Regions from separate parts of the Tumebacillus lipolyticus genome, predicted to be linked through region 1. Evidence: a T-box and tRNA genes for the amino acid it is inferred to sense, from the RefSeq annotation. Region 1 holds a T-box; the other regions hold tRNA genes.

Region 1 (7,664 bases):
GGTCGGCACCAACCCGAATGCGCGCAAGACCTACATCTTGTACCAGGACAAGCTGCACCGCATTCCGCAAGGCTTGAACATCGGAGTGCCGACACAGTTTATGCCGTTTGCGACCACCAGCTTGCTGTCATTCGGCGGGAAGCTGCGCGCCGGCCTCGACCTGATCAAGCCGAAGAGCGAACACCAAGGCGATCAGTCGCTCGGCGCCTTTTTGGAGCGTCGACTGGGATCGGAAGTGGTCGATCGCCTCGCCGAACCGCTGTTGGCTGGCATCTATGCGGGCGACTTGCGCAAGCTGTCGATGCGCGCCACCTTCCCACAGTATGAGCAGCTCGAACAGAAGCACGGCAGCTTGATCCGCGGGATGGTCGCACAGGCGAAACAGGCGAAGGTACAAGCGACCGCCCCTGCCAAGCAGGAGCAGGGCGAGGCGTCGCGCAAGCTGCCGAACAGCGTGTTTCTCACCTTCCGCACAGGACTGCGCCGCCTGATCGAAAGCATCGAAGCGTCCTTCCAACAGACGGAAGTACGCAAACAAACGGCGGTAGAAAAGATCGAGGCGCGGGACGGGGGCGGCTATCACGTCCGCTTGCAAAATGGCGACGATCTCGAAGCGGATGCGGTCGTGCTGACCACGCCGACCTTTGAGGCGGCCAAACTCCTGCCCGACTCCTTTGCACCGAAAGCGCAGTTGACCCAGATCCCCTACGTCTCGGTGGCGACCGTCGTGTTCGCGTTTGAGCAGGGCGTGATCGATTTCCCACTGGATGCAAGCGGGTTTGTCGTTCCGAAAAAAGAAGGCCGTACGATCACGGCCGCCACTTGGACGTCTGCCAAATGGTTGCACACTGCACAGGATGGTCGCGTGCTGATGCGTTTCTACGTCGGGCGCGGCGGTGACGAAGCGATCGTCGACCAGCCGGATGAGGAGATCATCCGCCGTGTGCAAAAGGATCTGCAGGAGACGATGGGCGTCACCGCAGAACCGATGTTCTCGCTGGTCAGTCGCTGGCGGCGCTCGATGCCGCAGTACACGGTCGGGCACCTCGATCGCGTCCAGAGCTTTGTCGAGCAGGCAAAAGCTGACCTGCCAGGCATCCACTTTGCTGGAGCTGGCTTTACCGGGCTTGGCATCCCCGATTGCATCGGACAAGGCATCCAGACAGCAGCCGATGTGATGAAAGATCTGACGAGATAACCTCCGGCCTTTTCGGAACGTCTCGAAACGAGGAGGTTTTCAAGCGATGAGCACTCCGCTCGTATATGAGAATCACAAGTATGAAGTGTACAGCGATGAGCACAACGGGCTGTACCTGCGCCATAAGCACCCCAACTATGCGACGGTCGTCGCGCTCTGTGCGGGAAAACTGGTTGTGATCGCCCAGTATCGAAAGGCGATCGACAGCATCTCCTACGAGCTTCCTGGCGGCAAGATCGACGAGGGAGAGAGCTATGAGCAGGCGGCGCGCCGCGAGTTGCTCGAAGAGACCGGATTGATCTGCGGGGAGCTCCACTTTCTTGGCACCGCCAACAGCTATGCCTGCTTGGTCGACAGCAGAACCCACCTGTTCTTCACCCGCGATATCTTGGAACAGCGTGAGCAGAACTTGGATGCGGACGAGTCGATCAGCGTCGAGTTCCACGAGGTGGAGTCGGTGTTTGCGGCGATTGAAAACGGGACGTGGTGCGACCCGGAGCTGTCGCACGGCATCCTGTTGGCACGACTCAAAGGGATGATCTAACGAAAGGGCTGACCTTGATCAGCCCTTTTTTCGTCTCGTCTATTGGTTCGTTGCTCTCGTCCATTTTGCCTAACAAACGGAAAATCGCTTGACTTACTAAAACCTGCTCACTATAATACATAACTAAAATAGCGTTTCGAAATACTGTGAGAAGGATATGGAGTTTACATCTGCCGTTACAGAGAAGTAGGCCTAGGCTGGGAGCCTGCTACGTGCACGTATATCTCTACCCCCTTTGAGTAGCTGTCGGGAACATGGGTGCTCCATCAGTAACGACATGCCGGCTAAGCCGTTATCTTTTTACGAGGGATCAACAACTGTTGATCTGAAGTAGGGTGGTACCACGAGTTATAACACTCGTCCCTTTTGGGATGGGTGTTTTTTTATTTTTAAAAGAGAGGAAGGAACCAAGTGGCACAAGTAAAAGTTACTTTACCAGACGGAGCTGTTCGGGAATTTGCAGCGGGAAGTACAATCGAGGATGTCGCGGCGACGATCAGTCCCAGTCTCAAGAAAAAAGCGGTAGCCGGAAAATTGGACGGCAAAGTAGTTGATCTGAACGCATCGATTGAACAAGACGCTCAGGTAGCCATCGTCACCTTAGATACAGCAGAAGGTCTGGAAGTATACCGTCACAGCACCGCGCATCTTTTGGCCCAAGCGGTCAAGCGCGTTTTTGGAAATGAAGTGAAGCTGGGGATCGGTCCGGTGATTGAAGATGGTTTTTACTACGATATGGAGATCCCGGTTAGCCTTTCCCCAGAAGATTTAAGTAAATTGGAAGCTGAGATGGAGAAAGTGGTCGAGGAAGATCTGCCGATTCGCCGCAAAGAAGTAACACGCGAGGAAGCGTTCACGATTTTCCAAGATCTGAACGACCATCTGAAACTGGAGCTGATTCGCGATCTTCCCGAGGATGCACCGATTACAATCTACGAGCAGGGAGAATTCTTTGACTTGTGTCGCGGCCCTCATCTGCCATCAACGGGACGAATTAAAGCGTTCAAGCTGATGAGCGTAGCCGGTGCTTACTGGCGCGGTAATTCTGAAAACCAGATGCTGCAACGCGTATACGGCACAGCTTGGCCGAAAAAAGCAGATCAGGATGAGTATCTGCACTTTATCGAAGAGGCAAAGAAACGCGATCATCGTAAGTTGGGAAAAGAACTGGAGCTGTTCATGTTTTCGGAAGAGGCGCCAGGAATGCCGTTTTATCTGCCGCACGGGATAACGCTGCGCAATCAATTGGAGGTATTCTCGCGTCAGCTTCAAGAGCGAGCAGGCTTTACAGAAGTGCGTACGCCTTTCATGATGAACCAGCGCATCTGGGAACAATCTGGACACTGGGATCATTACCATGAAAATATGTATTTCTCTGAAGTGGACAATACAAAGTTTGCGTTAAAGCCAATGAACTGTCCGGGACATATGCTGATTTACAAAAATAAGATGCACTCTTATCGAGATCTGCCAATACGCTACTCGGAGTTCGGTCAGGTTCACCGTCACGAGTATTCAGGGGCGTTGAGCGGGATGACCAGGGTGCGTACGTTCTGCCAGGATGATGCGCATGTGTTTGCTCGCCCAGACCAGATTCAAGCGGAAATCAAGTCGATGATTCGTTTGATCGATAGTGTTTACAAGGTGCTCGACTTCTCTTACTCTGTAAATCTGTCTACACGTCCAGAGGATTCCATGGGATCTGACGAGCTGTGGGAGGTTGCGGAAAACTCTTTGAAAAGCGTGTTGGATGAACTGGGCATGCCGTACGAAATTAACGAAGGCGACGGTGCTTTCTACGGTCCCAAAATTGACTTCCAGATCACAGATGCTCTGAAACGCCGCCATCAGTGCGGATCAATCCAACTCGATTTCCAGATGCCGGAGAAATTTGATCTGAGCTATATCGGGCAGGACAATGAGAAACATCGCCCAGTCATTCTGCATCGCGTGATGTATGGTTCCATGGAGCGTTTTATCGCGATTCTGATCGAACATTACGCGGGTGCGTTCCCGACTTGGCTGGCTCCTGTTCAGGTTCGCCTGATGACGATCAATGAGGTGCATGTCGCCTATGCCCAAGAGGTAAAGGACAAAATGCAGCAGGCTGGGATACGTGTAGAGCTGGATGCACGCAATGAAAAGGTGGGTTACAAAATTCGCGAAGCTCAACTGGCAAAAATCCCATACATGCTGGTGATCGGCGAAAAAGAAGTGGCAGACGGCGCACTGTCTGTGCGAAAGCGTGGCGCAGGAGATCTGGGATCGCAACTGGTAGATCAGTTCTTGGCTGATGTGAAAGCTGAGATTGCCGAGAAGAAATAAATAGTGTATCTGAACCTGTGCGCCCTGTCACTTCAGGGGAGAGGGCGCAGCTATGTACCCAAATGAGAACATCCGATTTCGGAAGGAATTACGGATGCTTTTCGTTTGTAGATGTGCAACCATCGCTCCTTCTACGCCAAAGGCTTGGCGTCGCCAAGTTTTCTTACATACTTAGGAGCTGGCTGGCAAATAGTATAGATGCGGGCGGAACGAGGGTTTTCACAAAAAGTTACCGAAATCTTCTCATAATGTTCAGAAAATTCCGCTTGTTTTTCATTGAGATTTCGGTATAATCGGTAATAACATTTAATGATATGAAAGGGAGGTCTTACCCATGTCTGAACATCATGACGCCTGTGTGCTCTGCCAAGCGGAAACCGATACCGAATCGGAAACCCCGACCTACAAGCGCAGCAACTACATCGACACGGCAGGCCAACTCTGCCCGGAATGCTACCAGGAGATCGCCAAGAACAAGGAGTGGCACAACCTTATGTAGGGACGCAAGCCGCGCCAAGAGCGAAACCCCCATCCAACACAAAAAGAGCGCAAGGTCGTAAGCGAACAAACCTTTGCGCTCTTTTTGCGCTTTTTATTGATGAATGAGCACCGCGTGTTCGTCGATCGCTTTGACGGCCACATCGTGAACTCCGCTGCGGGAATCGCCTATTTCAAACGATACAGTTCAGGACGGCGGTCTTCGAAGATCGGAATGCGGCTGCGAATCTCCGGAACGACGCCGAGGTCGATCTGCACATGATGAATCCCTTCGGTGTCATCCGTCTCCAACAGGATCTCTCCCCACGGGTCGATCACCATCGAATGGCCGAAAAATTCGGTGTCGCCGGCGCGGCCGACGCGGTTGCAGGAGACGACAAACATCTGGTTTTCAATAGCACGTGCGATCTGCAGGTGACGCCAATGGTTCAAGCGCGGATGCGGCCACTGGGCGGGCACGAAGACCACCTGCGCACCGGAGAGCGAAAGTGTGCGAGTCAGTTCAGGGAAGCGCAGGTCATAGCAGATGATCGATCCGATCTGCACATCGTCGAGGGCAAATCGTCCGACCTGATCGCCAGCGTGCAAATATTTTTCCTCGTCCATCAGGCGGAACAGGTGCGTTTTCGAATACTCCCCGCAGACAGCGCCTGTGCGGTCGAACAGATAGGTGGTGTTGTAAACCGCTTCGCCGCGGACGTCGGCGACAGAGCCTGCGAGAATGTTCACCCCGTGCTTGGCGGCGAGCGCGCCGATCACCTCGCGCGTCTTCGCGCCGTTCTGGTCGGCGATCTCGCGGATGTTGTCCAGCGAGTAGGCGGTGTTCCACATCTCGGGCAAGACGATCAGATCGGTGCCAGATTGAGCGGCCTGTTCGATCCAATCTGCCGCTTTGGCAAAGTTGGCAGTCGGATCGCCCAGCGCGATGTCCATCTGCAAGAGGGCAATACGTACAGGTTGTTTCATGTTCATCCTCCGCATCACAAAAAATAGTCAATGCTTTAAGAGTAGCATGAAGCGAAGAAAAAACCCACCCTTGAAGTTCAAGGGCGGGCGAGGAGTCATTGTTTAGTTTTGCGCGGGTGCGACCGTGAAGCGCTGCTCAAAAGCTCTGCCGAACGGTTGCAGATCGGACGCCTGCACGAACGAAACTTGTAAGCTGTAGTTGCCAGCGTTTGCGATCTTCGTTTTAAACTGGGTCGAGATGCCTTTCTCCAGGTCGATCTCCGCCGGCTTGAACCCTTCAGCCGGTCCAAAATAGGCAACGCCGTTCTCGTCGGTGGTAAACGTCTGCCAGCCGAGTGGCGACTCGTAGGAGATCGTTTGGTTGGCGAGCGGGGTGCCGTTTTCACCAGTGAGGGTCGCTTTGTAGCGCAGGGACAGCTCTTGCGGCACGTTGATCGCAAGCGCCGAGATGGTGAACGTCGACTCCTGTCCGGCGATCATCTTATCGAACCCTTGAAAATCAAAGCCGATCATCGTCGCATGATTGGCGTACTCTTTCAACGAGAGATAGAGCATCTGTGCGCCCATCGCGCGGGTGGTTTTCACCTTCGGTTGAAACCCTTCACCCGTTCCGACGACGATGCCGAGCTTTTGCGCGAGCGCCACATACCCTTTTGCCCACGGTGCGATGTCTACCGCATCTTTAAAATCGGGAGTTGCGTTCGGATCGACAAGCTGCTCCATGCCGAGCATGTTGAGGATCGCGACGATCGCCTCTTCCCGCTTCATCGGCTTGCCGATGCCAAAGAGACCGCCGCCTTCACCGCTCATGATCTTCTCGTTGGCAGCCGTTTGCACAAAGTCGTGGTACCAAGCGCCGGCACGGTTATCTGCAAACTGCAAGTCGCCAGTCGATTGTAGCTCGACCTCTTTGGTGAGGACCAGCATCGTGGCAAACTGTTCACGGTTCATCAGACCGTTCGGAGCAAACGTTTTCTCATCGACACCGTTTAGAATGCCATGCGCATTCAGAAAGGTGATCGCTTCTTCTGCATAGCTTCCGGAGATGTCTTGAAACGGAGCTTTGTCACTTGCCAGCGCGGGAGCGACCAGCGTGCTGACGAGAGCTGCTGTGGTAAGAGCGGATGTGATCAACTTGATGCGATTCTTTGCCATATATGGAGATTCTCCTCTCGGGGTGAAGCGAATGATTTGGAGCAAAACTCATCCTAACAACTCGCGGGGCATATGTAAACGTGCGCAGTCGGTGTAAATGTTGGTGGGAGAAGAAGATTGCGGTGAAGGAGGGGGATTTGACCAAATTTACCATCGCCAACGAGGTGTTCAGGTGGTTCAACTCGATGGGAGGAGGTCAGGGAAAAAGAAAAAGCCGAGCTTCGCATCGGGCATGCGATTCGGCTTTTTATGCGCTCAGTTGCGCGGGGAAGCGAAAGCGGCGATGCGATCGGAGGGATAGATCTGCGTGCCGCTTTGCTCTGATTGCGCGGCACGGATCATCGCTGCAGCTACCGTTTTGCCTTGAATCGGTCTGTATTTGCGCGGCATCAGCGGAGCGAGCAGCTTGGAGAACACCGCGCCGACCTGCTCACCGAAGCGAAACTCGTTGCGCTCGCCGAGCAACAGGGACGGGCGGAAGATGTGCAGAGCAGGCAGATTGAGAGAGCGGATGTCAGCCTCCACTTCGCCTTTCACTCGGCTGTAGAAGATGTTCGACGCGGCGTTTGCACCCATCGCCGTGATGAGGAGGAAGTTTTTTACTCCCTGTTCGTTCGCGATCTGCGCCAACTGCAACGGATAGGCATAGTCAACACGGCGAAACGCTTCTTTCGATCGCGCCTTTTTGATCGTCGTGCCGAGGCAGCAGAACAGGTCGTCGACTTGAACGTGCTCGCGATAAGCGGTGAGGTTTTCAAAATCGACGACGATTTGTTCAAGCTTCGGATGATCGTGCGGGAGCGGTTGGCGGACGAAAAGCGTCACTTTTTTGTATCGATCGCTGTCGAGCAGTTGGCGCAGCAACTCGCCGCCGACCAGACCGCTCGCACCGACGAGCAGGGCAGATTTTGCTGTCATGTGGATCATCACCTCTAGTACCAGTATATAAAAAAGACGAGCCTGCTGTGGGCTCGTCTT
Region 2 (7,664 bases), on a different contig from region 1:
ATCAAGCAACAGGCCGGTTCCGATCCGGCTGCCGTCATCTTCGACGGCATCCAGGCGGCGCGCTCCCGCAAAGCGGACGTGCTGCTCTGCGATACGGCAGGTCGTCTGCAGAACAAGGCCAACCTGATGGAAGAGCTGAACAAAGTCTATCGCGTGATCAAGCGCGAAGTGCCGGACGGTCCGCACGAGACGCTGCTGGTGCTCGACGCGACCACCGGGCAGAACGCGCTGCAGCAGGCCAAGCTGTTCGGCGAATCGACCGGGGTGACCGGGCTTGTGCTGACCAAGCTCGATGGCACGGCAAAAGGCGGCATCGTCATCGCGATCCGCAAGGCGCTTTCCATCCCGGTCAAACTGGTCGGTCTCGGCGAGAAGATCGACGATCTGCAGCCGTTTGAATCGAAAGATTTTATCGATGCGCTGTTCGCAAGCGGCGGGGAAAAGGCACAAGAGTAAGATTTTTTCTAAGAGAGTTGACAAGCGGTTGTCTTTTGAGTAATATATCGTCTGTAAAGGTTCTCGACTTGACAGGCTGGGGGTGGCTCGATTGTTAGAAAAGACTACCCAGATGAACCTGCTGTACGACTTTTACGGTGTTATGCTCACCGAGAAGCAACGGCAATTTGTCGAGCTGTACTACTTGGATGATCTTTCGCTTGCGGAGATAGCCGAGCAATTTGCGATCAGCCGTCAAGCGGTTCACGATAACTTAAAGCGCGCCGGCGCGCAGCTCCTCGAATATGAGGTCAAGCTGCGCCTTGTCGAGCGTTTTCTGCGCCGCAAGGAGATCGGACAGCAGGTTATGGAACTGCTCTCCGATGTGCCTGAGGAGAAGCTTGCCCAGCTCGCTTCGCTCCTCGATGAGCTGATCGAAGAATAACCGAAGCTCGACTTCGGGAAATAAGGAGGATGGCAATGGTCTTCGAAGGATTAGCGAACCGATTGCAAGATACCTTCAACCGCCTGCGCGGAAAAGGGAAGCTGAGCGAATCGGACGTAAAAGAAGCCATGCGGGAAGTGCGACTGGCCCTGCTCGAAGCGGACGTCAACTTTAAGGTCGTCAAGGACTTTGTTGAGAAGGTGCGCGAGCGTGCAGTCGGACAGGAAGTCCTGCAAAGCCTGACTCCGGGACAACATGTCATCAAGATCGTCAACGAAGAATTGACAGCCCTGATGGGGGGCGAGCAAGCGAAGCTCGCCGTCACCAAGCCGCCCACCGTCGTGATGATGGTCGGTCTGCAAGGTGCGGGTAAAACCACTCATGCGGGCAAGTTGGCGCGACTTCTGCAAAAAGATCGGAAAAAGCCCCTGCTCGTCGCTTGTGACATCTACCGTCCGGCTGCGATCAAGCAGTTGCAAGTGCTCGGTCAACAGCTCGAAGTGGAGGTCTTCTCGCTCGGCGATCAGGTATCGCCGGTGGAGATCGCCAAACAGGCGCTGCACCATGCGAAGATACACGGTCATGACTACGTGCTGGTCGATACGGCAGGCCGTCTGCACATCGACGAAGGGCTGATGGAAGAGCTTCAGCAGGTGAAGGCGGAGGTCAACCCTGACGAGATTTTGCTCGTGGTGGATTCGATGACAGGACAAGATGCGGTCAACGTCGCAGAGAGCTTCCACAACCAGTTGGAAGTGACAGGCGCGATCCTGACCAAGCTCGACGGGGATACTCGCGGCGGTGCTGCGCTCTCCATTCGAGCGGTGACGGGGATCCCGATCAAGTTTGCCGGCATCGGCGAAAAGATCGACGCGATCGAGCCGTTCCATCCGGATCGGATGGCATCTCGCATCTTGGGGATGGGCGATGTGCTCACCCTGATCGAAAAAGCGCAGCAGAACATCGACAAGGACAAGGCGATGGAGATGGAGCGCAAACTGCGCAACGCAGACTTCACGCTCGACGATTTCCTCGATCAACTGCAACAGGTCAAACAGATCGGTCCTCTCGATCAACTGCTTGGAATGATGCCTGGCATGAACAAGCTCAAAGGCATGCAGAACGTGAATGTGGACGACAAGCAGATCGGTCGCGTGGAAGCGATCATTCGCTCGATGACACCGCTTGAGCGCATCGAGCCGAAGATGATCGACTCCTCACGGCGCAAGCGCATCGCGAAGGGCAGTGGAACGACCGTTCAGGAGATCAACCGGCTGCTCAAGCAGTTTGAGGAAATGCAGAAGATGATGAAACAGTTCTCCGGAATGGCCAAGAAGATGAAAAAAGGGAAAAAGGGCAAGGGATTCAAACTCCCGTTCATGCAATAATCCCAAGATACTTACTGACGGTAAATCTTTTCGTTCCATCGGAACGAGATTTATGATAAGATATGATTTTGTGATGGAGGTGAAATTCAATGGCAGTAAAGATTCGTCTGAAGCGTATGGGTCAAAAGAAAGCTCCGTTCTACCGCGTAGTCGTAGCTGATTCCCGTTCTCCGCGCGATGGTCGTTTCATCGAGGAGATCGGTACCTATAATCCGGTAACTCAACCGGCTCAGATCAACATCGACGAAGAGAAGGCGATCAAGTGGCTGAACGACGGTGCACAACCGTCCGACACCGTGAAGAACCTTTTCTCGAAAACGGGTATCCTCAAGAAAGTCCACGAAGCGAAATCTGGCAAGTAATCTCTCTTCCTAGGGAGGATTTGCTATGAAGCAATTGGTTGAAACGATCGCCAAAGCACTCGTGGATCGCCCGGAGGAAGTTCGGGTAGCAGAGATTGTGACCGAGAAGGCAATCGTGTTTGAATTATCGGTAGCCCCATCAGATATGGGGAAAATTATCGGCAAGCAAGGACGGGTTGCAAAGGCGCTCCGCACCGTCGTGTCGGCAGCCGCTTTGCAAGAGCAAAAACGTGTCACGATTGAAATTGTCTAACCGAAAGGCTAGGAGCCTCATGACTCCTAGCCTTTTTGTGGTATAATAGCTATAAATACGAAGGAGTGTGAATTAATGTGTTAAACTTACGAGTTCCGGTACAGATAAAAATAGTTCTTACAGAAGAAACGAAAGCGCAGATCACCGGCGAGATCAACCAGGCGATCCAAGGCGTTCAGCACGAGTTGGAGCAAATTGATTTCCAATCCCGCAAGGCGTTGCAAGATGCGGAAAAGAACGGCCCGCAGGCGGTCAATTCGGTGCAAGCTCGCATCAATCAAGAGGTCGGAATGCGCATGGAGCGCCGCGAGCAGATGATGCAACAGCTGGTGCAGATCCAACAAAGCCCGATCGGCTCTGAGATTCCGGGTGGACAGGTCGACACGAACGTTGAAGTGCGCGTCGGCGATGTTTGGGAAAATGTGATTCAAGGTACCGAGATCATCCTGAAAGATGGGATCGTCGTCGAAATTCGTCGTGAAGGTGATGAAGTTTGAGTCAAGGACAGAACATGATCCTCGTCGGACATCTGGTGAATACGCAAGGGGTGCGAGGAGAAGTTCGGGTACTCTCGCGTACCGATTTTGAAGACGTTCGCTTTAAAAAGGGATCGGAGCTCTACTTGGTACAACCGAATCAGCCCACACCGCGTCTGTTGACCATCGCTTCCGCTCGCAAGCACAAACAGTTTATCCTGTTGACGTTCGAAGGGCATCATTCGATCAACGATGTAGAAAGATACAAGGGCGGAGACCTGATGGTCTACGAAGAAGAGCTGATGGAACTACCTGACAATACATATTACATCTATCAACTGGTCGGCTGTGAGGTAGTGACAGATCAAGGGCAAGTGCTCGGGGTGCTCAAAGAGGTTATGCAGCCGGGGGCGAACGATGTTTATGTGGTCAAGCCTCCGAAGGGGAAAGACATTCTCCTGCCTGTGATCCCCGATTGCGTGCTCGATGTCGATGTGCGCAACAAAAAGATCATCGTGCACATCATGCCAGGTCTGCTCGACTAACGTGGAGGCGAATTTCGAGTGCGAATTGACATCGTGACCATCTTTCCCGAGATGTTCGAACCTGTGATCGGGGGGAGCATCGTCGGGCGGGCCAGAAATCAGAATGCGGTTGAAATCAACCTGATCGACTTCAGAGACCATTCGAACAACAAGCACAACACGGTGGACGACACTCCTTATGGCGGGGGTGGCGGCATGGTGTTGAAGCCGGAGCCGATCTTTTTGGCGGTGGAGTCTCTGCTGCAAGAGGGCAAGCGACCGCGCATCATTCTGACCTGTCCGCAGGGGGAAGTTTACAGCCAGAACAAAGCGCTAGAACTCGCGCAGGAAGACCACCTGATCGTGATCAGCGGCCATTATGAAGGGTATGATGAGCGGATTCGCGAGCACCTGATCACCGATGAAATCTCGATCGGCGACTATGTGCTGACCGGAGGGGAGTTGCCTGCGATGGTGATCGTCGATTCGATCGTCCGCCTGTTGCCAGGCGTGCTGGGCAACGAGACTTCTGCTGAGCTCGACTCGTTTCGCGAGCCGCTGCTCGAATACCCTCATTATACGCGCCCAGCCGATTTTCGCGGCTGGAAAGTCCCCGACATCCTCATGTCAGGCCATCATGCGAACATTGAATCGTGGCGCCGCAAAGAGTCGCTTAGGCGCACATTGCTTCGTCGGCCTGATCTTTTGGCACAGCATGAGCTGAGCCCACAGGATCAAAAGCTGCTCGCAGAGGTGAAGCGCGAGGAAGGCGCAGAATGACAACAACCCTGCTCTGTGCGGGCAGGGTGTTTTTTCTATTGACAGCGTTGATGCTGTGTGATATATTGAGTTTCGTTGCTGAAAGATTTCAGTGTGTTGGGGAGTCGCCAAGCGGTAAGGCAACGGACTTTGACTCCGTCATGCGAAGGTTCGATCCCTTCCTCCCCAGCCAACTTGCCGGAGTGATGGAATTGGCATACGTGCGCGACTCAAAATCGTGATTTTGTGGGTTCGAGTCCCACCTCCGGCACCATCTTCTTCTAATCACTTTGGGGGTATAGCTCAGTTGGTAGAGCACCTGCCTTGCAAGCAGGGGGTCAGCGGTTCGAATCCGCTTATCTCCACCAAGATTCCTCGATAGCTCAGTTGGTAGAGCGCCCGACTGTTAATCGGATGGTCACAGGTTCGAGTCCTGTTCGGGGAGCCAGTTTGCCTTCATAGCTCAGTAGGTAGAGCGCATCCATGGTAAGGATGAGGTCATCGGTTCGATTCCGGTTGAAGGCACCACGTTTGGCCCGTTGGAGAAGCGGCTTAACTCACCGCCCTTTCAAGGCGGCATTCACGGGTTCGAATCCCGTACGGGTCACCATTTTTGATCGAGTAAGGTAGTCCAACTAAGAACGCGACGTCCTGTCGCAACGTTGGACGCGGTGCAGTGCAAGAGGTGGTCCAACTAAGGGCGCGACGTCCTGTCGCAACGTTGGACGCGGTGCAGTGCAAAAGGTAGTCCAACTAAGGGCGCAACTTCCTGTCGCAACGTTGGACGCGGTACGTCCTGTACGCGGAAGTGGCTCAGGGGTAGAGCATCGCCTTGCCAAGGCGAGGGTCGCGGGTTCGAATCCCGTCTTCCGCTCCATTGTTCTGGTGGCATAGCCAAGTGGTAAGGCATAGGTCTGCAAAACCTTGATTCCCCGGTTCAAATCCGGGTGCCACCTCCAACTTTTTTTTCTCTTTCCACATGCGAGTGTGGTGGAATGGCAGACACAACAGACTTAAAATCTGTCGGGGGCAACCCCGTGCCGGTTCGAGTCCGGCTACTCGCACCATACATTTTTGTCGATGGAAACCTCTCTTGCTGAGAGGTTTTTTTATTTTCTAGGGCGTGATCTTTACCGCAGTCCCGACCGATACTCGCTTTGCTAAGTCCTCCACATCCTTGTTGTACATCCGAATACAGCCTTTGGACACGTAGTGACCGATTGAGGAGGGCCGGTTGGTGCCGTGAATCCCATATCCTTTTTTGGACAACCCCATCCAGTAGGTTCCGTAGACGGTGAGCGGGCCTCCTGGCCGACGCCCAGGGTTGGGCACTTTGCTCACGATCGTAAAGTTGCCGCTCGGAGTCTGGGTCGCTTTTTTTCCCACGCCGATCGGATAGCTTTTGATCACTTTCCCGTCTGACTGTAGGTAGAGCCTGCGCTTCTGCAGCGAGATCCTGATCGAGACTGCCATCGCCATCTCCCCCATTTCACCGTTTGCTACTTCAAGGGTATGCAAGTTTGCCTACGCGAGGAACCTGTGCTACACTTCCTACTGTAAATACCCATGATTTGGTGGGGAAGAGAGGACGGATTTCGAATGAGACTTGGCGCAAACGTATCGATTGCGAAAACAGGCCTGCTCAAGGCGGTCGACGAGTCGATCAGCTATGAAGCGGACACCTATATGATCTACACTCGCTCCAACCGCGGGGGCAAGGCAAGACCGATCGAAGACTTCAACCGTGAACGGGCATATGAGCTGATGAAAGAACACAACTTGGCCGATCCGGTCGTCCACGCTCCCTATCTGATCAACCTCGCCTCCAACAAGGAGGATACGTGGAACTATGGGATCGAACTGCTGCGAGAGGACATCAAGCGCACCGAATATCTCGGCATTCGCTACATCGTCTTCCATCCGGGCGCGCATACGGGCGCAGGCGTCGAATATGGCATCAAGCGGATCGCCGAGGGCTTGAATGAGATCTTGACGGGCGATGAGCAGCTCACCGTCTGCCTCGAAGGCATGGCGGGCGATGGTTCGAAGCTCGGGGTCAATTTTGAAGAGTTGGCGGAGATCATCTCGCTTGTCAAACACAAGGACAAGCTCGGCGTCTGCTTGGACACGTGCCACCTCTACTCGTCCGGCTATGACATCGTGGGTGACTTTGATGGCGTCATGCAAAAGTTTGGCGACACTGTCGGTTTTGATCGACTCAAAGTCTGGCATATCAACGATAGCAAAACACCTTTTAACTCGCGCAAAGACCGCCATGAAAACATCGGCTTAGGCTCGATCGGTGGGGAGGCGCTCAAGCGCATCGTGCATCATGAGCTGGCAAAAGGTAAGCCATGTATCTTGGAAACGCCGGAAGGAAAGTACAAAGAAGAGATCGCTTTTTTGCGCAGCTGATCGGACGGCTGCAGACAAAGACCTGCCTTGTGCAGGTCTTTGCCTTTTCTTCCACCTATTGCTTCGATTTGAGTGTTCGTGCCCGCCAAACAATATCTGCATGGGGTCGAATCTTAGATTGAGGTGAGGAGAAGATGACGATTCGTTCGAAGAAGAGACTCAGTCTGATGCTCGCAGCCGCTTTTGCTCTGATGCCATTGCCGGCGTTGATGGACGCGCAAGCTACTTCCGCCCGTGGGGGCGCGGAGGTTCAAACGGTGCCCACCAGCACGTTTACCGGGGTCGAACGCGCAGGTGTTGCGATCAACGGCGTGATGAAAGCGGCGATCGATCCGATCATCGTCAACCATGCGTACTATGTTCCGTTTCCAGATATGGCCCATATTTTGGGCTACAAGGATGTTGCTTACAGCTATCGCAGCAAAACGCATGTGGCGACAGATGGATCGGTGACAGTCAAAGTCTCCGTCGGCAACACATCTGCTCAAAAGGGCGATGAGCGCGTGAACATCGATCCGCCGATCCACCTGAAAGGGAAGACCTACATCTCGCTGGGTTCGGCGAGCGCCGTCTTCAACACGTATACGTGGTTTAAGGCGGAGAACGG
Region 3 (7,664 bases), on a different contig from region 1:
TCTTGCGCTGCACGTTGAACGATTTGGTCACGAGTCAATGCCATTGTAAGCTCCCCTTTCTGCTCCGTTCCCGATTACCCTTGACGAGTGGTACGACGTTCGATGCGCTTCTCGAAATTGCCTTGGACGACGCGCTGAACGTAGACGCTCGGGGTGTGGATTTGATCCGGATCAAGCTCGCCGACTTCGACGATCTCCTCAACTTCTGCGATGGTGATCTTGCCTGCTGCTGCCATCATCGGGTTGAAGTTTTGGGTGGTCTTGCGGTAGATCAGGTTGCCCATCTTGTCCGCTTTCCACGCTTTGACGATCGCAAAGTCTGCTTTCAGCGGGTATTCGAGGATATATTCTTTGCCGTCGATCACGCGGGTCTCTTTGCCCTCTGCGATCGGCGTGCCGACTCCGGCCGGCGTGAAGAAGGCGCCGATGCCAGCACCGCCCGCACGGCAGCGCTCTGCCAGCGTCCCTTGCGGCACCAGTTCCACTTCCAGCTCGCCGGAGAGGAATTGGCGCTCAAACTCTTTATTCTCGCCCACATAGGACGCAACCATCTTTTTGATCTGCTTGTTTTGCAACAGAAGTCCCAGACCCCACTCGTCCACACCGCAGTTGTTGGAGATCACGGTGAGATCCTTTACGCCTTTGTCGCGCAAGGCGATGATCAGGTTCTCCGGAATGCCGCACAGGCCGAAACCGCCTGCCATGAGCGTCGCGCCGTCGTGAATATCTGCAATCGCTTCTTGTACACTGTCATAGACCTTGTTAATCACGGTAGTACCTCCTTATGTATGTCCCTGAATACTCAGAACTTTAGGGCTGGTAAGCGCTTTCGACACACCAAGTATGATTTCGCTATCAAGTATAATTCTTCCTTCCTCCCTATCATAGCTGAAATCGAGCCGAAATGCCAAAGAAACTGCCTGAAAAGTGCGGGCAGTTTCATCTCGGTGAACCTGGCATCTCAAAGGGCATGTTTTCTACTGCTTCCTCGTCGAGCGGCGCGATGATCCCGATGTTCATCGTGCCGCTCATCTCTTTGATGTGCAGGGACTGCACCTGATAGACCAGCTTCCTAATCTTCGTCACACCCTGTTGCTGGGCGATTAGGCGCCTCATCAGTAGGTTCTCCTCTTCCAGCGCTTCGATACGCCTTTGCAGTTGGCACATCGCCCCCCATACGTCCCACTCCACCCTGATCACCACGATTCTTTCGCTTCGGCGTCACAACCCAGTTTTTTCCGATGTTGATCATGCTGTCGCTGAGCTCACCAACCTTCAGCTCTTGTAAGTCAAAGCGCACTTTCATCTTCATCGCGAGCTCCACGCTTTTTTCTGCTGTACAAAATCGACCTGATCGCGATCGTCAACCTTCGATTGATAGAAAACCTGATTCGTGTTTCCCATCACCTCGCCCATGCCTTGGTTCATCCGTGACTTGGCCCTAAGCCCTGTCTTGATGCTCGGCCCAATGTTGACGAAGGAGCGATCGACGGTGTTGACTTTCACATTGCCCACATGAATCTCCACTGGCATCCTGCCTCACCTCACAAGGGATGGAAGTTTGGTGATCGAAGTGTCGCGGCTCGGTGCATCGATCCGATCGCGGTCATCGATCTTCGACTTCACGCGCTTCTGCTCGTTGCCATCTCCGATCAACTGACCATAGCCTTGGTTGTATTTGGAGTTGTTTTTCCAATCGTTCAACAGATTCTGTCCGACGTTCATCGCCGAAGCGTTTTCGATGTTGTTCACTTTGATGCTGAAGATGTTGATCGTAAAAGACATCGCAACCACCTCTTCGCTCTCATGTTGTTACGCTATGTGAGATGGGCGCATATGGTGAATGGAAGGCGCATCGAAGGAGGGAATGCGATGAAGAACTCCCGCTCTTTTGGCAAATGGGAATCGCACGCGCGGCAGTTCTTCGGGGATGATTTTTGGGAGGATATGCTTTCGGTATTTCCCGATGAAAATGCAGAACCTACAACATATGAGGAAGCAGCACCACCAGCGCCCGCACAGAGGGCAACCGCGCCTGCGGTGGCGATGTATCGAACGGAGCGCGAAGTGATCGTGCATGTCGAATTGCCAGGTCTCCACAACCTCGATGCGGTCGATCTCTATGTCGAAGGTAACCACTTGGTGGTGAGCGGTCAGATGCCGCGTCGCTTCCCTCCAGAACAAACTTTGGTATCAGAGCGATTTTTCGGGGAGTTCCAACGCGCCATTCCACTGCCCGACCGGGTCGAAGAAGACCAGATTCGCGCTCGGTATCACAACGGTCTGTTGGAGATCACCTTGCCGCTCATTCGCAAACGACCGAATGAATCGAAGAAGCGGATTCCGATTCAGCGCAACCCACCACCATAAAAAATCGCCGGGAGCGAATACCCGACGATTTTTTACTAAATTATGCTCGTTTTCATGACGGGCGCATCGAGCGCGTCGCTGTCCTGAATCATCGTCGCACCTGTAAACATTCCGTTGCCATCTCCGTTCGCTTCCCCTGCGCCATAGTTCTGTTTGGAAAGCCCATTCCAGTCGGCCACGAGCAGAGGGCCGATGTTGACATATCCTTTGTCAACGTTGTTGACTTTGAACGCCATGATGTTGATTCCACCGATCGGCACCTATCCTTCCCCCTCTCCGTTATCAACAACGTATGCCAAAACAAAAAAGCGGTGTCATGAGACACCGCTTTCAAACGCATTTCTTATAGGCTGAACCCTTGTACAGCATAGATGGTGGGCCCAAGAAGATTCGAACTTCCGACCTCACGATTATCAGTCGTGCGCTCTAGCCAACTGAGCTATGGGCCCAAAAAACATGGTGGCTCGGGACGGAATCGAACCGCCGACACGAGGATTTTCAGTCCTCTGCTCTACCGACTGAGCTACCGAGCCAAAATCTGTAGAAGAAACATGGTGACCCGTACGGGATTCGAACCCGTGAATGCCGCCTTGAAAGGGCGGTGAGTTAAGCCGCTTCTCCAACGGGCCAAACGTGGTGCCTTCAACCGGAATCGAACCGATGACCTCATCCTTACCATGGATGCGCTCTACCTACTGAGCTATGAAGGCGCTGGTGGAGATAAGCGGATTCGAACCGCTGACCCCCTGCTTGCAAGGCAGGTGCTCTACCAACTGAGCTATACCCCCAACATCTGGTGCGGTCGAGAAGACTCGAACTTCCACGGGGAAACCCCACACGCCCCTCAAGCGTGCGCGTCTGCCATTCCGCCACGACCGCATGTCGATCTGTGCTGCTGATCAAGTTGTAAAAATGGAGCGGAAGACGGGATTCGAACCCGCGACCCTCGCCTTGGCAAGGCGATGCTCTACCCCTGAGCCACTTCCGCACGTGAGACTGTCGACATCGCGTCGACCATCTCGACTGATGGTGAGCCATGAAGGACTTGAACCTTCGACCCACTGATTAAAAGTCAGTTGCTCTACCAACTGAGCTAATGGCTCGTGTTTCGCCAGTGTTGCGGCGGCGACAAGAGATAATATATCATGCTGAGTGGTAGAGTGCAAGAGGGTATTTTAAGATTATTTCTGGAAAAGCGATTTCCATCTGCTGATCAGCTCTCGCGTGATCGGCCCGACCTGCCTGTCACCGATCGGCGCTCCTTCGACAGAGGTCGCCGGGAGCACGCCGACCACCGACGAGGTGGTAAACGCTTCTGACGCATGCGCGATGTCGGCGAGCGTCAAGCGCCTCTCCCGCACCGGAAGCTGTCTCTTGACCCAATCCCGCGTGATGCCCGGCAGGATGCCAGCGTCGAGCGGCGGGGTGCACAGTTCGCCATCGATCACAAAAAAGAGGTTGCTGACCGCCCCTTCTGCGATCGCCCCATCGCTCGTCAATTGAATCCCTTCGGCAGCGCCGCGCAGCTCCAGCTCGCGATAGGCGAGCAAGCTGTTGAGGTAGTTGAGCGTCTTCGCCCGCACTGGCGTCTCCGGCGAGCTGCGCACCGTCTCCAGCACGATCAGGTCGCGCCCGCTGTCTGGCGGCAAGACCAGCTCCTTGACATAGATGACCAGCGTGGGGACGCTGCAGCTCTTTCCGCTCGGGCCGAGCGCTCCCACGCCGCGGGAGACTGTCAGCCGCACGTACGCTTCCTCCAGTTCGTTCGCCTGCACCGTCTCATGGATCGCCCGTTCCAGCTGTTCATCGCTCCAGGGAATCGGAATGCCCAGCCACTCTGCCGACTCGCGCAGCCGGCAGACGTGCTCCTGCCAAAACACCGGAGCGCCGCCTGCGGTGCGCATCGTTTCAAACAGCCCTGCCCCGTACAAAAAACCGTGATCCAAGACGGACAAGCTCGCCTGTTCCAGCGGCAGGACGCGATCGTTTAAATAGACGAACATGAGAGCCCCTGCCTTTCGAGGAAGTTGCGCAGCATCGCCTTGCCATGTTCGGTCAAGATCGCCTCCGGATGGAACTGAACCCCTTCGACAGCCAGCTCTTTGTGGCGAATCGCCATGATCTCCCCCGCATCTGTCCAAGCGGAGATCTCAAAACAGTCGGGCAACGTTTCGCGCTCGACGATCAGCGAGTGGTAGCGACAGACGTTGAGCGGAGAAGGCAATTGATGAAACATCGTCTCCCCGTCGTGCTCGATGCGCGACGTCTTACCGTGCATCAGGCGCTCCGCTCGCACGACGTTACCGCCGAACGCTTGGGCGATCGACTGATGGCCGAGGCAGACGCCGAGCAGCGGGATTTTTCCGGCAAAAGCGGTGATCACCTCAAGCGACACGCCCGCTTCATTCGGCGAGCAGGGCCCGGGTGAGATGACGATCACGCGCGGGTTGAGCTGTTCGATCTCCTGCACCGTCACCTCATCGTTGCGCTTTACGACCAACTCCTGTCCCATCTCGCCTAAGTATTGAACGAGGTTGTAGACGAAGGAATCATAGTTGTCGATCATCAGGATCACAGGCGTTCTCTCCCCTCGCTTGCAGCTTGTTCCGCATTTTCGATCGCCACCCACAGCGCTTTCGCTTTGCGCATCGATTCATGGTACTCGCGCTCCGGCACCGAGTCGATGACGATGCCCGCTCCCGCCTGCACATAGCCGACGCCATCTTGCACCTGCAAGGTGCGGATGACGATGTTCAGCTCCATATCCCCATCGAAGTCGATCCAGCCGATCGAGCCGGTGTACAGACCGCGGCGGGTCGGCTCCAACTCCTCTAAGATCTCCATCGTGCGAATCTTCGGCGCGCCGGTGATCGTGCCGCCGGGGAAGGTCGCGCGGATCACATCGAATGCGTCCCTGCCACCATGCAAGCGGCCGCGCACGTTGGACACGATATGGAAGACGTGCGAATACGCCTCGATCACCATCAGCTCGTTCACTTCGACCGAGCCAAACTGACAGACGCGACCGAGGTCGTTGCGCTCCAGATCGACCAGCATGATATGTTCGGCGATCTCTTTCTCATTGCTTTTTAGCTCTTCCACCGCGAGCCGATCCTGTTCCTCTTCGCCTGTGCGCGGGCGAGTTCCGGCGATCGGTCGGGCGTTCACTTCCCCTGCGAATAGGTTGACCAGCAGCTCCGGCGAGCAGGAGACCACCTGCAGCTCTGGAAAGTGCAGATAGCTCGCGTAAGGCGAGGGATTGATCTGGCGCAGGTGCTTGTAGATCTCATAGGGTGCTGCGCCGAGCGTGCGCCCTTGCCGCATTGACAGGTTCACCTGAAACACGTCGCCGCGCGAGATGTATTCTTGCACTGCGGTGACCGCCTGTTCGAACCCTGCTTTGGTGAAGGAATAGCTCCAGTCCTCCGCTGCAGAACGCGCAGGAAAGTCTGGCACTTGCGACGTGCCGTTTAACAGCTTGTGCTCCAACTCCGACAGCGCTGCTTCCGCTCGGGCCACTCCGTCCGCTCGGTGCAGATCGATATGGGCGATCAGGTGTACGACCTCGCGCCGATGGTCGATCACGCAGAGCTGGTCGACAAAAACAAAATACAGGTCTGGCGTCCCGAGGTCGTCTTGGCTAATCGTCGGCAAGCGCTCAATATAGCGCGCCGTGTCATAGGCGAGAAAGCCGACAGCCCCGCCGCGCAGCTTCGGCAGTCCGGGGAGGTGTGGCGCGCGAAACTCGCGCATCTTCTCCCGCAACAGATTGAGCGGGTCGCCGCTCCACGCTTCCCGCTGCTCACCCTGCACAAAGACAGCTTGGCCATCTTTGGCGGTGAGCACTGCGAACGGAGCGCCACCGACGAAAGAAAACTCGCCCATCTTGCCCGATTCTAACAAAAAGTGATGCGGGCCTTGCCAGCCCAAACGCTCATAGATCGCGGCGGGGTCGAGGTTCAGCCCCTGATAGGTGCGCATCACAGGATACAGGCGGTATCCCTGTTCCCGATAGGTTTGCAAAATAGTAGTATCCAAGCGTATGCTCCCCCTGATCATTCTCTACGCGAATTGTAGTATATGTTCCCCTTCACTTGCAATGAAAATTGCCTTTCTCCGTGGTAAGATATAGTCCTGAAAACATTCCTGGCCGGGAGCTGATATCCTTGACAACCGATCGGACACCCTATCCTGACGCCTTTTTATCTCGCATGCGAGATTTGTTGCAAGCGGAGTATCAACCGTTTTATGACACGTTTTCCCTTCCTTCCGCCCTCGGGCTGCGGGTCAACACGCTGAAGACGAGCCGCGAGCGCTTTTTGGAGCTCGCTCCCTTTCAACTGCAAGCGGTGCCGTGGGTCGAGGAAGGATTCTATTATGAAGCGTCAGATCGACCTGGCAAACATCCCTACCATGCGGCTGGCGTCTATTACATGCAAGAGCCTTCCGCGATGTCTGTCGCCGCTGTGCTCTCACCTGCGCCCGGCGATCGCGTGCTCGACCTCTGCGCCGCACCGGGCGGCAAATCGACCCATCTGGCCGCACAGCTAGGAGGCACTGGGCTGCTCATCGCCAATGAGCCCCATCCGCAACGGGCGAAGATCCTCTCCGAAAACATCGAGCGCTGCGGCGTGACCAACGCGCTGGTCACAAGCGAAATGCCCGACCGTCTGGCGGAGCGGTTTCCCGCCTTTTTTGACAAGATCTTGGTCGATGCCCCTTGCTCTGGGGAAGGGATGTTTCGCAAAGATCCGGACGCCTGCGGTGAGTGGAGCCCCGAGCATGTGACCGGCTGTGCGCTGCGCCAGCTCGACATTTTGCAGGCAGCCGCTGCGATGCTTCGCGCTGGCGGCACGCTCGCCTTTTCGACCTGCACGTTTGCGCCGGAAGAGAACGAAGGGCTGATCGAAACGTTTTTGCGGCAACATCCGGAATTTGAAATCATCGACATACACACGTTCGAACATTTCGCACCAGGACGGCCCGAGTGGACATCAGGCGGGCGACCCGAGCTGGCCAAGACGGCGCGCCTCTGGCCGCATCGCCTGCGCGGGGAGGGGCATTATGTCGCCCATCTGCGCAAGCGCGATGGTGAACCGGCTCCGCGGAAAAAGGAGAGCAAGAGCGTGCGGCTTCCAGCCGATGTGATCAGCAGTTACCGCCAGTTTGCCGAAGCGACGTTGCGCCGAGTGCCGGAGGGCGATTATCTGCTGTTTGGCGACCACCTCTACCTGATCCCGAGCGAGCTGCAACATCAGCTAAAAGGGCTCAAGGTGGTCCGTCCAGGCTGGCAT

The links. A T-box is a leader RNA that pairs with one kind of tRNA and senses whether it is charged. The one in region 1 lies ahead of thrS (threonine--tRNA ligase), so its partner is inferred to be a tRNA-Thr.
Region 2: it encodes a tRNA-Thr, which carries the amino acid that the T-box ahead of thrS (threonine--tRNA ligase) is inferred to sense. The anticodon was not compared.
Region 3: it encodes a tRNA-Thr, which carries the amino acid that the T-box ahead of thrS (threonine--tRNA ligase) is inferred to sense. The anticodon was not compared.

Annotation. Positions count from the first base shown of each region.
Region 1 covers NZ_JBHUIO010000002.1:980,396-988,059, reverse strand. The annotation lists gene hemY (protoporphyrinogen oxidase) at 1-1,198, shown strand, start outside; gene ACFSOY_RS03905 (NUDIX hydrolase) at 1,245-1,742, shown strand; T-box leader at 1,880-2,110, shown strand; gene thrS (threonine--tRNA ligase) at 2,154-4,067, shown strand; gene ACFSOY_RS03895 (hypothetical protein) at 4,402-4,566, shown strand; gene ACFSOY_RS03890 (carbon-nitrogen family hydrolase) at 4,734-5,531, opposite strand; gene ACFSOY_RS03885 (S-layer homology domain-containing protein) at 5,634-6,686, opposite strand; gene ACFSOY_RS03880 (oxidoreductase) at 6,942-7,604, opposite strand.
Region 2 covers NZ_JBHUIO010000009.1:338,091-345,754, reverse strand. The annotation lists gene ftsY (signal recognition particle-docking protein FtsY) at 1-456, shown strand, start outside; gene ACFSOY_RS15690 (putative DNA-binding protein) at 548-880, shown strand; gene ffh (signal recognition particle protein) at 916-2,268, shown strand; gene rpsP (30S ribosomal protein S16) at 2,358-2,630, shown strand; gene ACFSOY_RS15675 (KH domain-containing protein) at 2,656-2,883, shown strand; gene ACFSOY_RS15670 (YlqD family protein) at 2,961-3,380, shown strand; gene rimM (ribosome maturation factor RimM) at 3,395-3,904, shown strand; gene trmD (tRNA (guanosine(37)-N1)-methyltransferase TrmD) at 3,923-4,663, shown strand; tRNA gene ACFSOY_RS15655 (tRNA-Gln) at 4,761-4,835, shown strand; tRNA gene ACFSOY_RS15650 (tRNA-Leu) at 4,840-4,916, shown strand; tRNA gene ACFSOY_RS15645 (tRNA-Ala) at 4,935-5,010, shown strand; tRNA gene ACFSOY_RS15640 (tRNA-Asn) at 5,015-5,090, shown strand; tRNA gene ACFSOY_RS15635 (tRNA-Thr) at 5,095-5,170, shown strand; tRNA gene ACFSOY_RS15630 (tRNA-Glu) at 5,176-5,252, shown strand; tRNA gene ACFSOY_RS15625 (tRNA-Gly) at 5,445-5,519, shown strand; tRNA gene ACFSOY_RS15620 (tRNA-Cys) at 5,527-5,601, shown strand; tRNA gene ACFSOY_RS15615 (tRNA-Leu) at 5,624-5,709, shown strand; gene ACFSOY_RS15610 (L,D-transpeptidase) at 5,759-6,115, opposite strand; gene ACFSOY_RS15605 (deoxyribonuclease IV) at 6,242-7,057, shown strand; gene ACFSOY_RS15600 (C40 family peptidase) at 7,192-7,664, shown strand, end outside.
Region 3 covers NZ_JBHUIO010000008.1:239,405-247,068, forward strand. The annotation lists gene ACFSOY_RS13660 (CoA transferase subunit B) at 1-44, opposite strand, end outside; gene ACFSOY_RS13665 (CoA transferase subunit A) at 75-767, opposite strand; gene gerPC (spore germination protein GerPC) at 940-1,167, opposite strand; gene ACFSOY_RS13675 (hypothetical protein) at 1,309-1,533, opposite strand; gene ACFSOY_RS13680 (spore germination protein) at 1,540-1,785, opposite strand; gene ACFSOY_RS13685 (Hsp20/alpha crystallin family protein) at 1,873-2,370, shown strand; gene ACFSOY_RS13690 (hypothetical protein) at 2,406-2,630, opposite strand; tRNA gene ACFSOY_RS13695 (tRNA-Ile) at 2,743-2,819, opposite strand; tRNA gene ACFSOY_RS13700 (tRNA-Phe) at 2,828-2,903, opposite strand; tRNA gene ACFSOY_RS13705 (tRNA-Glu) at 2,923-2,999, opposite strand; tRNA gene ACFSOY_RS13710 (tRNA-Thr) at 3,005-3,080, opposite strand; tRNA gene ACFSOY_RS13715 (tRNA-Ala) at 3,083-3,158, opposite strand; tRNA gene ACFSOY_RS13720 (tRNA-Leu) at 3,165-3,249, opposite strand; tRNA gene ACFSOY_RS13725 (tRNA-Gly) at 3,284-3,358, opposite strand; tRNA gene ACFSOY_RS13730 (tRNA-Lys) at 3,398-3,473, opposite strand; gene ACFSOY_RS13735 (aminotransferase class IV) at 3,552-4,373, opposite strand; gene pabA (aminodeoxychorismate/anthranilate synthase component II) at 4,358-4,945, opposite strand; gene ACFSOY_RS13745 (anthranilate synthase component I family protein) at 4,942-6,351, opposite strand; gene ACFSOY_RS13750 (RsmF rRNA methyltransferase first C-terminal domain-containing protein) at 6,537-7,664, shown strand, end outside.